Regions from separate parts of the Martinezella lusitana genome, predicted to be linked through region 1. Evidence: riboswitches for the same ligand, from Rfam matches in the RefSeq annotation. Region 1 holds a riboswitch; the other holds the start of a gene.
The links. Region 1 has a riboswitch for S-adenosylmethionine ahead of HB780_RS28505 (O-succinylhomoserine sulfhydrylase). Riboswitches for the same ligand answer to the same signal wherever they lie in the genome.

Region 1 (4,807 bases):
AAAGTCGATTCTTGCTTGGTGCCTGGGCGCGATCTGAGGATATAGAACCGCGAGTTTGATGCCGCGGGCGCAGTAGGAGTAGAGCAATGGCGGAAAGTGCAGCCTCGCTGGGTCAATTCGATTTTGCCGGCGACGATCATGTTGTTCCCTTCCAGGTGGAAGGTCTTGATGTGCGTGGCCGCGCCGTGCAGCTCGGACCGCTGCTGGACGCAATTCTTGCCCGGCACGATTATCCGGCGCCCGTTGCCCGGCTGTTGGCCGAGGCCGTTGCACTGACCGTATTGCTCGGCACCTCGCTGAAGTTCGAAGGCAAGTTCACCGTGCAGACGAAGGGCGACGGACCGGTCGATCTTCTGGTCGCCGATTTCGCAACGCCTGAAAATATCCGCGCCTATGCCCGCTTCGATGAAGAGGCGCTGGCAAAGGCCGTGGCTGCCGGCGAAACCGAACCGGAACAGTTGCTCGGCAAGGGAGTGCTCGCCTTCATCATCGATCAGGGTCGCTACAGCCAGCCCTATCAGGGGATCGTGGCGCTTGACGGCGCCTCGCTCGAGGAGATCGCCGGGACCTACTTCCGCCAGTCGGAGCAGATCCCCACCCGCGTTCGCCTTGGCGCTGCTGAACTGTTCGACCGCGACGAGGCCGGCAAGCCGCGCCATCGCTGGCGGGCGGGCGGCCTTATCGCGCAGTTCCTGCCCGAAGCGCCGGAGCGCATGCGCCAGCCGGATCTTCACGGTGGCGACGGCGACATCAACCCGCGCTATCACGTCGAGGACGATGCCTGGGACGAAGCCCGGACATTGGTCGAAACCATCGATGCCGATGAACTGACCGACCCGCAGGTCGGCACGGAACGTCTGCTGTTCCGTCTCTTCCACGAGCGCGGCGTGCGTGTCTATGAACCGAAGGCAGTCTTCGACCGTTGCACCTGTTCGCGCGACAAGCTGAAGGGCGTGTTGCAGGGCTTTTCCGCCGAGGAAATCGAGGTGAGCCAGGAGAATGGCGAAATCGCCGTTACCTGCGAATTCTGCTCGACCACCTATCGCTTCGACGTCTCAGAGGTAGGGCAAGCCTGATCGGGCTTAGTTCAGCGTCCGCAGCAGATTGGGCGTATCCAGAGAAAAGGCGGGGATCTTGACGTGAAAGAGCTCCCCGTCGTCCGTTTCCATCTGGTAATGGCCGAACATCATGCCCGATGGCGTATCGAGCGGGCAGCCTGACGAGTATTCGTAGGTATCGCCGGGGCCAAGCCGGGGCTGCTCGCCGACGACGCCAGGCCCGGTCACCTCATCCACCAGCCCGTTCTGATCGGTGATGTGCCAATAGCGTGTCACCAGCCGGACATTGAGGGCGGAATGGTTGGAAATGACGATGCGATAACCCCAGACATAGCGGTCGTCATCCGGATCGGATTGCTCCTCCAGATAAAACGGTTCGACGACGACTTCGATATCCCGTGTTAGAGCGCGATACATGCCTGACACCTTGGTCATTACTCCGAAACGTCGTGCGTTCCAATAAACGCACATCGGACGCTCCAGCATTTTAAGTCTAGGGCATCTGCTCCGCTATCCATCATCCCACGAAAGCGGGACATCTAGCGGTATCCTATACACAACCTGTCCCGTCAAGGAACGGATCGGTCAAAACCCCTACAACGGGTAAATCATACGGCTTTTCAGGGACTAAGGCTAGTTCCAAGGCCAATCGGCCTTAGCCGAAGCCGTCAGGCACGCCTGCTGGCAGGGCGTGCCGGCCCGTCCGAACGAGATCCGGGCGGGCCGGGATGGAAAACTCAGGCTGAAACCTGCTCCAGCGCGCGGGCGAAATCCTCGACCAGATCGTCGCCATCCTCGATGCCGGCGGAGAAGCGCACGGTGCCCGGCGAGATGCCGAGTTCTGCGCGGGCCTCGTCGCTGAGGTTCTTGTGCGTGGTGGTGGCCGGATGCGTGATGAGGCTCTTGCTATCGCCGAGATTGTTGGAGATCCTGACAATCTCCAGCGCGTTCTGCAGCTTGAAGGCTGCTTCCTTGCCGCCCTTCAGCTCGAAGGCCACCAGCGTCGAGCCGCCGGTCATCTGCTTGGCGATGATATCGGCCTGCGGGTGATCCTTGCGGCCGGGATAGATCACCTTGGCAACCTTGCCCTGATCGGCGAGGAAATCGGCGATCTTGGCGGCATTTGCAGTCTGTTGTGCGACCCGCAGCGGCAGCGTCTCGATGCCCTTCAGCAGCGTCCAGGCGGTAAACGGCGACATGGCCGGACCGGTATGGCGGAAATAATCCTGCAAGTTCTCGTCGATCCACTGCTTGTCGGAGAGGATGACGCCGCCGAGCGAGCGGCCCTGGCCGTCGATATGCTTGGTGGCGGAGTAGACGACGATATGGGCGCCGAGTTCCAGCGGCTTCTGGAATAGCGGCGTCGCGAAGACGTTGTCGACCACAACCTTGGCGCCGATCTGGTTGGCGAGCTTGGCAACAGCGGCAATATCCACCACTTCCAGTGTCGGGTTGGTCGGGCTTTCCAGGAAGAACACCTTGGTTGTGGGACGGATTGCCTTTTCCCAGTTCTCGATGAAGCGGCCGTCGACCAGCGTGCACTCGATGCCGTATTTCGGTGCCAGCGTCTCGACGACCCAGCGGCAGGAGCCGAACAGGGCGCGGGCAGCGACGATGTGATCGCCGGCCTTCAGCTGGCAGAGAATGGCGGCGGTAACGGCGGCCATGCCGGAGGCGGTGGCGCGAGCATCTTCCGCGCCTTCCAGCGCACACATGCGCTTTTCGAACATGTCATTGGTGGGGCTGCCGTAGCGGGCATAGATGAAACCGTCTGTCTCGCCCTTGAAGCGCGCCTCGGCGGCTTCCGATGTGTCGTAGACAAAGCCCTGGGTCAGATAGATCGCTTCGGATGTTTCGCCGAATTGCGAGCGGAGCGTTCCGCTGTGAACGAGTTGGGTTGCTGGGCGCCAAGTCTTGCTCATGCCATCACCACTTTCAAAACAAAAAAACCGGCCGCAATTGCAGACCGGTTTTCAACCCGGTCTTTTTAGCCACTTATTTAACGTGGCTGCAAGCCGACCGGCCAAATCACCACGGGATAAGTTGCAATACTGCTGTTGACCGCTTGCGTCAATTCCCTGAGTTTGGTTTTGTCCCTCGCAAATTATGGATGAGGCATGATGGCTCGCAATACTGGAATTTTAGCCGATCGCGCCATTGCCGCGCTTTACGAGGCGGGACGGCTGACGAGCGAACGGGAGCTGGACGTCGATCAGATCCAGCCGGCGAGCCTTGATCTGCGGCTCGGCGGGCATGCTTTCCGCGTCCGCGCCAGCTTTATGCCCGGCCCATCGCATCTCGTCGCCGACAAGCTCGACCGGCTGAAGCTCCACGTCATCGATCTTTCCGAAGGCGCTGTCCTGGAAACCGGTTGCGTCTACATCGTGCCCTTGATGGAACGCCTCGACCTGCCGGCCGACATGTCGGCATCGGCCAATCCGAAAAGCTCGACCGGCCGCCTCGACATCTTCACCCGCGTCATCACAGACCGGGCGCAGGAGTTCGACAAGATCCCGGCTGGTTATTCCGGCCCGCTCTATCTGGAGATCAGCCCGCGTACCTTCCCGATCGTCGTGCGTCGCGGCTCGCGCCTGTCGCAGATCCGTTTCCGGGTCGGCAAGGCGCTGCTGAGCGAAGCCGAACTGATAGCGCTGCACGAGAGCGAAACGCTGGTTGCCAGCAAGCTGCCGAACGTTACCGGTGGCGGCATCGCGCTGTCGATCGATCTTGCCGGCGACAAGGAAGGCCTGATCGGCTATCGCGGCAAGCACCACACCGCCGTCGTTGATGTCGACAAGAAGGCGCAGCACGATATCTTCGATTTCTGGGAGCCGCTCTATAGCCGTGGCCGCACCGAACTGATCCTCGATCCGGACGAGTTCTATATCCTCGTTTCGCGCGAGGCCGTGCATGTGCCGCCGCATTATGCCGCCGAGATGACGCCCTTCGACCCCCTGGTCGGCGAGTTCCGCGTCCATTATGCCGGCTTCTTCGATCCGGGCTTCGGCCATGCGCCCGCCGGCGGCCGTGGCAGCCGCGCCGTGCTGGAAGTGCGCAGCCACGAAGTCCCCTTCATCCTGGAAGACGGCCAGGTCGTCGGCCGTCTGGTCTATGAACATATGCTGGAGCAGCCCGAAAGCCTCTACGGCTCCGGCCTCGGCTCGAACTATCAGGCACAGGGCCTGAAGCTGTCGAAGCATTTCCGGCTGTGATCACTCAGTTGCCGGCCTTGACAGAGGCCGGCAACTGTTGGACATCTCCGGATATCAGGCGGGTGTAGCTCAATGGTAGAGCAGCAGCTTCCCAAGCTGAATACGAGGGTTCGATTCCCTTCACCCGCTCCAAGTTCACGACAGACGCGGAATTTCCGGCTTCAGACGCTTGGCGACTAGAGCCGACCGCGACGATCGAATGTCGCCACGATAAAACCTTTGTTTGTTCAGGTTGCTGACAGACAACCATGACAGAAGGTCGTCCCTAACCGGAACGGACCAGATGCTCAACTTTGCGTCATTCTACAGACTGAAGGCGATTTTTATGCGCGGCGTGCTGCGGATCTCCCGCCGCACGAAGGTCCCGCGCGGCACGACGATCATCTGGAAGGATGGCGGCGTTCGCATCGGCGCAAAGGCTTTTATCCGCAATGGCGTCGTCATCGACGCACAGCGCGGCAGCATCGAGATCGGCGATCATGCCTCGCTCAATGACTACGTCATTCTGCTGGGACGCGGTGGGATTACCATCGGCAA
Region 2 (4,807 bases), 770 kb from region 1:
TCCTTACCATCAAGCGCGAAGCGGCCGGCGCCGATGCGGTTGGCACAGCGGCCGGGCGTGGCGCCGAAATAGGAGGAATGGGCCGGATAGTCGGCGAAATTGTCGAAGCCGAGGAGGAGTGCCGGGCCGTGGCCGTCGAGCCGCAGGTCCTGAATGACAGCACCCCAGCTGATGATATGCGCCGTCAGGCCGCCGCCAACGATCTTAGCGCGATAGACTGTTTCACCGCTCGGCGTCGTTCCGAAAACTTCCCGTTGCAAACTGTTTTCCGTCATATCAGCTCATCCATTCCTATCAGAAATTCGAGGCCAGACCCTGCCCCCATTCGCGCCGATCCGCAACCAGTTCGAATGCGAAATTTAGGGGCGATGGAATGCCGATTAAGGCTTGGTTCGGGTTTCTCTTCATCGGCTTCGGAGTTGTCAAACTGCGCTGTAAATGTGCAGTGCATACGACAGATGGGTTCGTTTCCTGTTCGGAATTGTCACCGCGACAATTCCCGCGTCGCCCTCTCTAGCCCGCCGAGCGTCAGCGGATACATCCGGTCGGAAAACAGGCGGCGGATGATGGAGATCGAGGTGGTGTGGCTCCAATAGTCCTCGGGCACGGGATTGAGCCAGACGCATTTGCGGAAATGGCCGGTCATGCGGTTGAGCCAGGCTTCGCCGGCTTCCTTGTTCCAGTGCTCCACCGAGCCGCCTGGTTGGACGATCTCGTAGGGGCTCATCGAGGCGTCGCCAACGAAGATGATGCGGTAATCGGGGCCAAAAGTGCGGATCAGGTCTGATGTCGCGGTGATGTCGACGCGTCGGCGGCGATTGTCCTTCCATACGCCTTCATAGAGGCAATTGTGGAAGTAGAAATATTCCATGTGCCGGAATTCGGCGCGCGCGGCGGAGAAGAGTTCCTCAACCACGCGGATATGGTCGTCCATCGAGCCGCCAATATCGAAGAACATCAGCAGCTTGACGGCATTGCGCCGCTCCGGCCGCGTCTGGACATCGAGATAGCCGTGTTCGGCGGTGGAGCGGATCGTGCCGGAGAGGTCGAGTTCGTCGGCGGCACCTTCACGCACCCAGCGGCGCAGCCGTTTCAGCGCCAGCTTGATGTTGCGGGTGCCGAGTTCGACGCCGTCGTCAAGGTTTTGAAATTCCCGCCGGTCCCAGACCTTCACCGCCTTGCGGTGCTTGGATGTCTCCTGGCCGATGCGCACGCCCTCGGGATTGTAGCCATGCGCACCGAAGGGCGAGGTGCCGGCCGTGCCGATCCATTTCGAGCCGCCTTGATGCCGCCCCTTCTGCTCGGCGAGACGCTGGCGCAGCGTCTCCATCAGCTTTTCGAAGCCGCCGAGCGCCTCGACCAGCTTCTTTTCCTCTTCCGTCAGATGTTTCTCAGTGAGCTTGCGCAGCCATTCCTCGGGAATGGTGGCCGCCTCACTCGCCTCAGTGCCGCCGCCGATCGCCTCGACGCCACGGAAATAATCGGCGAAGACCTGGTCGAAACGGTCGATGAATCGCTCGTCCTTGATCAGCGTTGTGCGGGCCAGATAATAGAAGGCTTCGACGTCATAGTCGGCGATCCCTTCCTCCATTCCCTCCAGAAGCGACAGGAATTCCCGGAGCGTCACCGGAACCTTCGCTTCCTTCAGTTTCAGGAAGAAGAGAATGAACAAGGGTCAGGACCTCTCGTTGCCGATCTCCTCCAGATCATAGGACGTGGTCTGGTAGAGTTCGTTGATCCAGTTGCCGAAGAACAGATGCGCATGGCTGCGCCAACGGTTCTGCGGTGGGATTTCCGGGTCGTTATGCGGGAAATAATTATGCGGCATCTTGATCGGCACGCCGGCATTCACGTCCCGGAAATATTCATCCGCCAGCGACGTGGAATCATACTCCACATGATTGAACATGTAGAGCCGGTTGCAGTCGCGCTCATGCACCAGGCAGATGCCCATCTCGCTCGATTCCATCAGGATCTCGAGGTTCGGCACCTTCTCGATGTCGGCGCGGCGCACTTCGGTCCAGCGCGATACCGGCACGGCAAAGTCATCGGAGAAGCCGTTGAGATAGACCGAGGATGGCTTCAGGTTCTGGTGACGATAGACGCCGAAGGCTTTCTCCTTCAGCGTATATTTCGGCACCTTGTGGAAGTGATAGGCCGCCGCCATGGCGCCCCAGCAGACATTCAGCGTCGAATGGACATTGGTCGTCGTCCAGTCGAAGATCTGCTTCATCTCGTCCCAATAAGTGACCTCTTCGTACTCCAGCAGCTCGATCGGCGCGCCTGTGATGATGAAGCCGTCGAACTTGCGGTGCTTCACCTCTTCCCAGGTATGATAGAAGGAGAGCAGATGTTCTTCGGACGTGTTCTTGGCCTTGTGGCCGCCGACGCGGACCAGCGAGAATTCCACCTGCAACGGCGAGGCGCCGACCAGGCGCGCCATCTGCACCTCGGTTTTGATCTTGTTCGGCATGAGGTTGAGAAGCCCGATCTGAAGGGGACGGATATCCTGACGGATCGCCATCGTTTCAGTCATCACCCGCACACCCTCGTTCTGAAGGGCTTCGAACGCGGGCAGCGTGTCGGGAATCTTGATGGGCATCGTTACCACTCGACCAAAAAACAAAAACCGGCCGCGATCATGAATCGCTACCGGTCCGCACGCGGCCCTTTAGCGACTTATTTAACGTGGCTGCAAGCCGGCCGGCCAAATCACCACAAGGCAAATTCAATAAACCCGCGGCCTCTATCGGTCAATGGGGAAGCGCTTGAGGGAAAAGCCGGTGTCGGGCTGCATGCCGGTGGCCTCTACAGATCTTCAAGGAAGTGCTGCATGCCGTAGCCGAGACGCTGCCTTGCCGCCACGATCGGCAGCCAGAAGAAGCGGAAGCGGATCGGGTCGCTGCCGTCGAACGGCGTCATTTCGAGATGGAGCCAGCTATCCGGCGTTGCTTCGGGCAGGGTGCAGCGGAAATAGTGTCTCTGATGATGGTATTCGCGCCCGTCCTTTTCGAAGCGGTAGTCGTGAATGCCAAGCGGACGTAATTCGGTCGCCGCAAGCCCGGTCTCTTCCTCGAATTCGCGTCTCGCCGCTGCAGCTATATCCTCGCCGGGCTCGACGGTGCCGCCGGGAACCTGCAGCTCGACAGCGGGAAAGTCCGGTTCGTCGAAGACCAGCAAATGCCGGTCGCGCAGTGCATAAATCAGGACTTTGACGGCATCCGGCCGCATTATTTCGACTGACCCCGCGCCATGAAAGCCAGCCGTTCGAAGAGGTGGACATCCTGCTCGTTCTTCAACAGCGCGCCGTGCAGCTTCGGCAGGACGGTCTTCGCATCGACACGCAGGGTGGCCGGATCGACATCGTCGGCGACAAGGAGGCGGATCCAGTCGAGCGCCTCTGAGGTGGACGGCTTCTTTTTCAGGCCCGGCACATCGCGGATCTCGAAAAATTGGGCCAGTGCCGCCCGCACCAGCGTCTGCTTGATGCCGGGATAATGCACCTCGACAATGCGCGTCAGCGTCTCAATGTCGGGAAAGCGGATGTAGTGGAAGAAGCAGCGGCGCAGGAAGGCGTCGGGCAACTCCTTTTCATTGTTGGAGGTGATGATGACGATCGGCCGGATGGCGGCGCGGATGGTTTCGCCGGTCTCGTAGACATGGAATTCCATGCGGTCGAGTTCCTGCAGCAGGTCGTTCGGGAATTCGATGTCCGCCTTGTCGATCTCATCGATCAGCAGCACGCATTTCTGCGACGCCGTGAAAGCCTGCCAGAGCTTGCCCCGCCGGATATAGTTCCGGACATCATGGACGCGCTCGTCGCCTAGCTGGCTGTCGCGCAGGCGAGAGACGGCATCGTATTCGTAGAGGCCCTGCTGCGCCTTCGTGGTCGATTTGATGTTCCATTCGATCAGGTCGAGACCGAGAGCGGTTGCCACCTGACGGGCCAGCTCCGTCTTACCGGTGCCCGGCTCGCCCTTCACCAGAAGCGGCCGTTCCAGCCGGATGGCGGCATTGACGGCGACCATCAAATCCTTGTCGGCGATATAGTCCGCAGTTCCCTGAAATTGCATCGGAAGGCTTTCATCAATATTTGAGGCGCAAGCTAGTCCCTGGCCTTAATCGGTTCAAGGCATGAGTCGGTGTATATATTGAACGTGATCGCCCTGATGAACTGCGTGGATGGACATGTGGGCAGGTGATGGTTAACTGACGGTACGTGCGTCGCAGGGAAGTATTGATGGCAGTTGAAACGCAAGCCGCGCCGAATAATCAGGGAAACGACCGGGTCGGATACGATTTCAGCGTTCTCTATCGGCTGAGGATGATGTTTTCCGCCTTTTGGGGTTCGGCGGTCCGCATCAAGATCATTTCGCTGACAGTCTCGCTGTTCGTGATCATTATGGTCACGGCCTATGTCCAGGTCCTGCTCAATAGTTGGAATGCGCCGTTTTATGATTCGCTGGCGCGGCGCGATACTGGCGCCTTCTTCCACCAGCTTGGCGTTTTCGGCATCATTGCCGGCTCGCTTCTCGTCCTCAATGTCATCCAGGCCTGGTTCAACCAGATGACCGCGCTCTATATGCGCGAGGGCCTGGCGCGCGATCTCGTCGATCAATGGCTGAAGGCCAAGCGCGCCCTTCGTCTCGCCTCTTCCGGCCTGATCGGCGTCAATCCCGACCAGCGACTGCACGAGGATGCGCGCAATCTCGCTGAGAGCACCACGGGCCTGGCGATCGGCCTGGTGCAGGCGACGATCCTGCTCCTGAGCTTTATCGGCGTGCTCTGGGAACTGTCCAATGGCATG

Region 2: another riboswitch for S-adenosylmethionine. It lies ahead of metA (homoserine O-acetyltransferase MetA); the one in region 1 lies ahead of HB780_RS28505 (O-succinylhomoserine sulfhydrylase).

What each region holds. Positions count from the first base shown of each region.
Region 1 covers NZ_CP050308.1:3,061,836-3,066,642, forward strand. Annotated here, with positions in the region: gene argF (ornithine carbamoyltransferase) at 1-37, shown strand, start outside; gene HB780_RS28495 (Hsp33 family molecular chaperone) at 87-1,076, shown strand; gene apaG (Co2+/Mg2+ efflux protein ApaG) at 1,083-1,475, opposite strand; gene HB780_RS28505 (O-succinylhomoserine sulfhydrylase) at 1,796-2,980, opposite strand; SAM riboswitch at 3,025-3,103, opposite strand; gene HB780_RS28510 (2'-deoxycytidine 5'-triphosphate deaminase) at 3,176-4,270, shown strand; tRNA gene HB780_RS28515 (tRNA-Gly) at 4,329-4,402, shown strand; gene HB780_RS28520 (acyltransferase) at 4,554-4,807, shown strand, end outside.
Region 2 covers NZ_CP050308.1:2,293,467-2,298,273, reverse strand. Annotated here, with positions in the region: gene HB780_RS24875 (aldose epimerase family protein) at 1-275, opposite strand, end outside; gene HB780_RS24870 (vWA domain-containing protein) at 485-1,672, opposite strand; gene metA (homoserine O-acetyltransferase MetA) at 1,676-2,602, opposite strand; SAM riboswitch at 2,652-2,729, opposite strand; gene HB780_RS24860 (NUDIX hydrolase) at 2,809-3,231, opposite strand; gene HB780_RS24855 (AAA family ATPase) at 3,231-4,073, opposite strand; gene HB780_RS24850 (ABC transporter ATP-binding protein/permease) at 4,241-4,807, shown strand, end outside.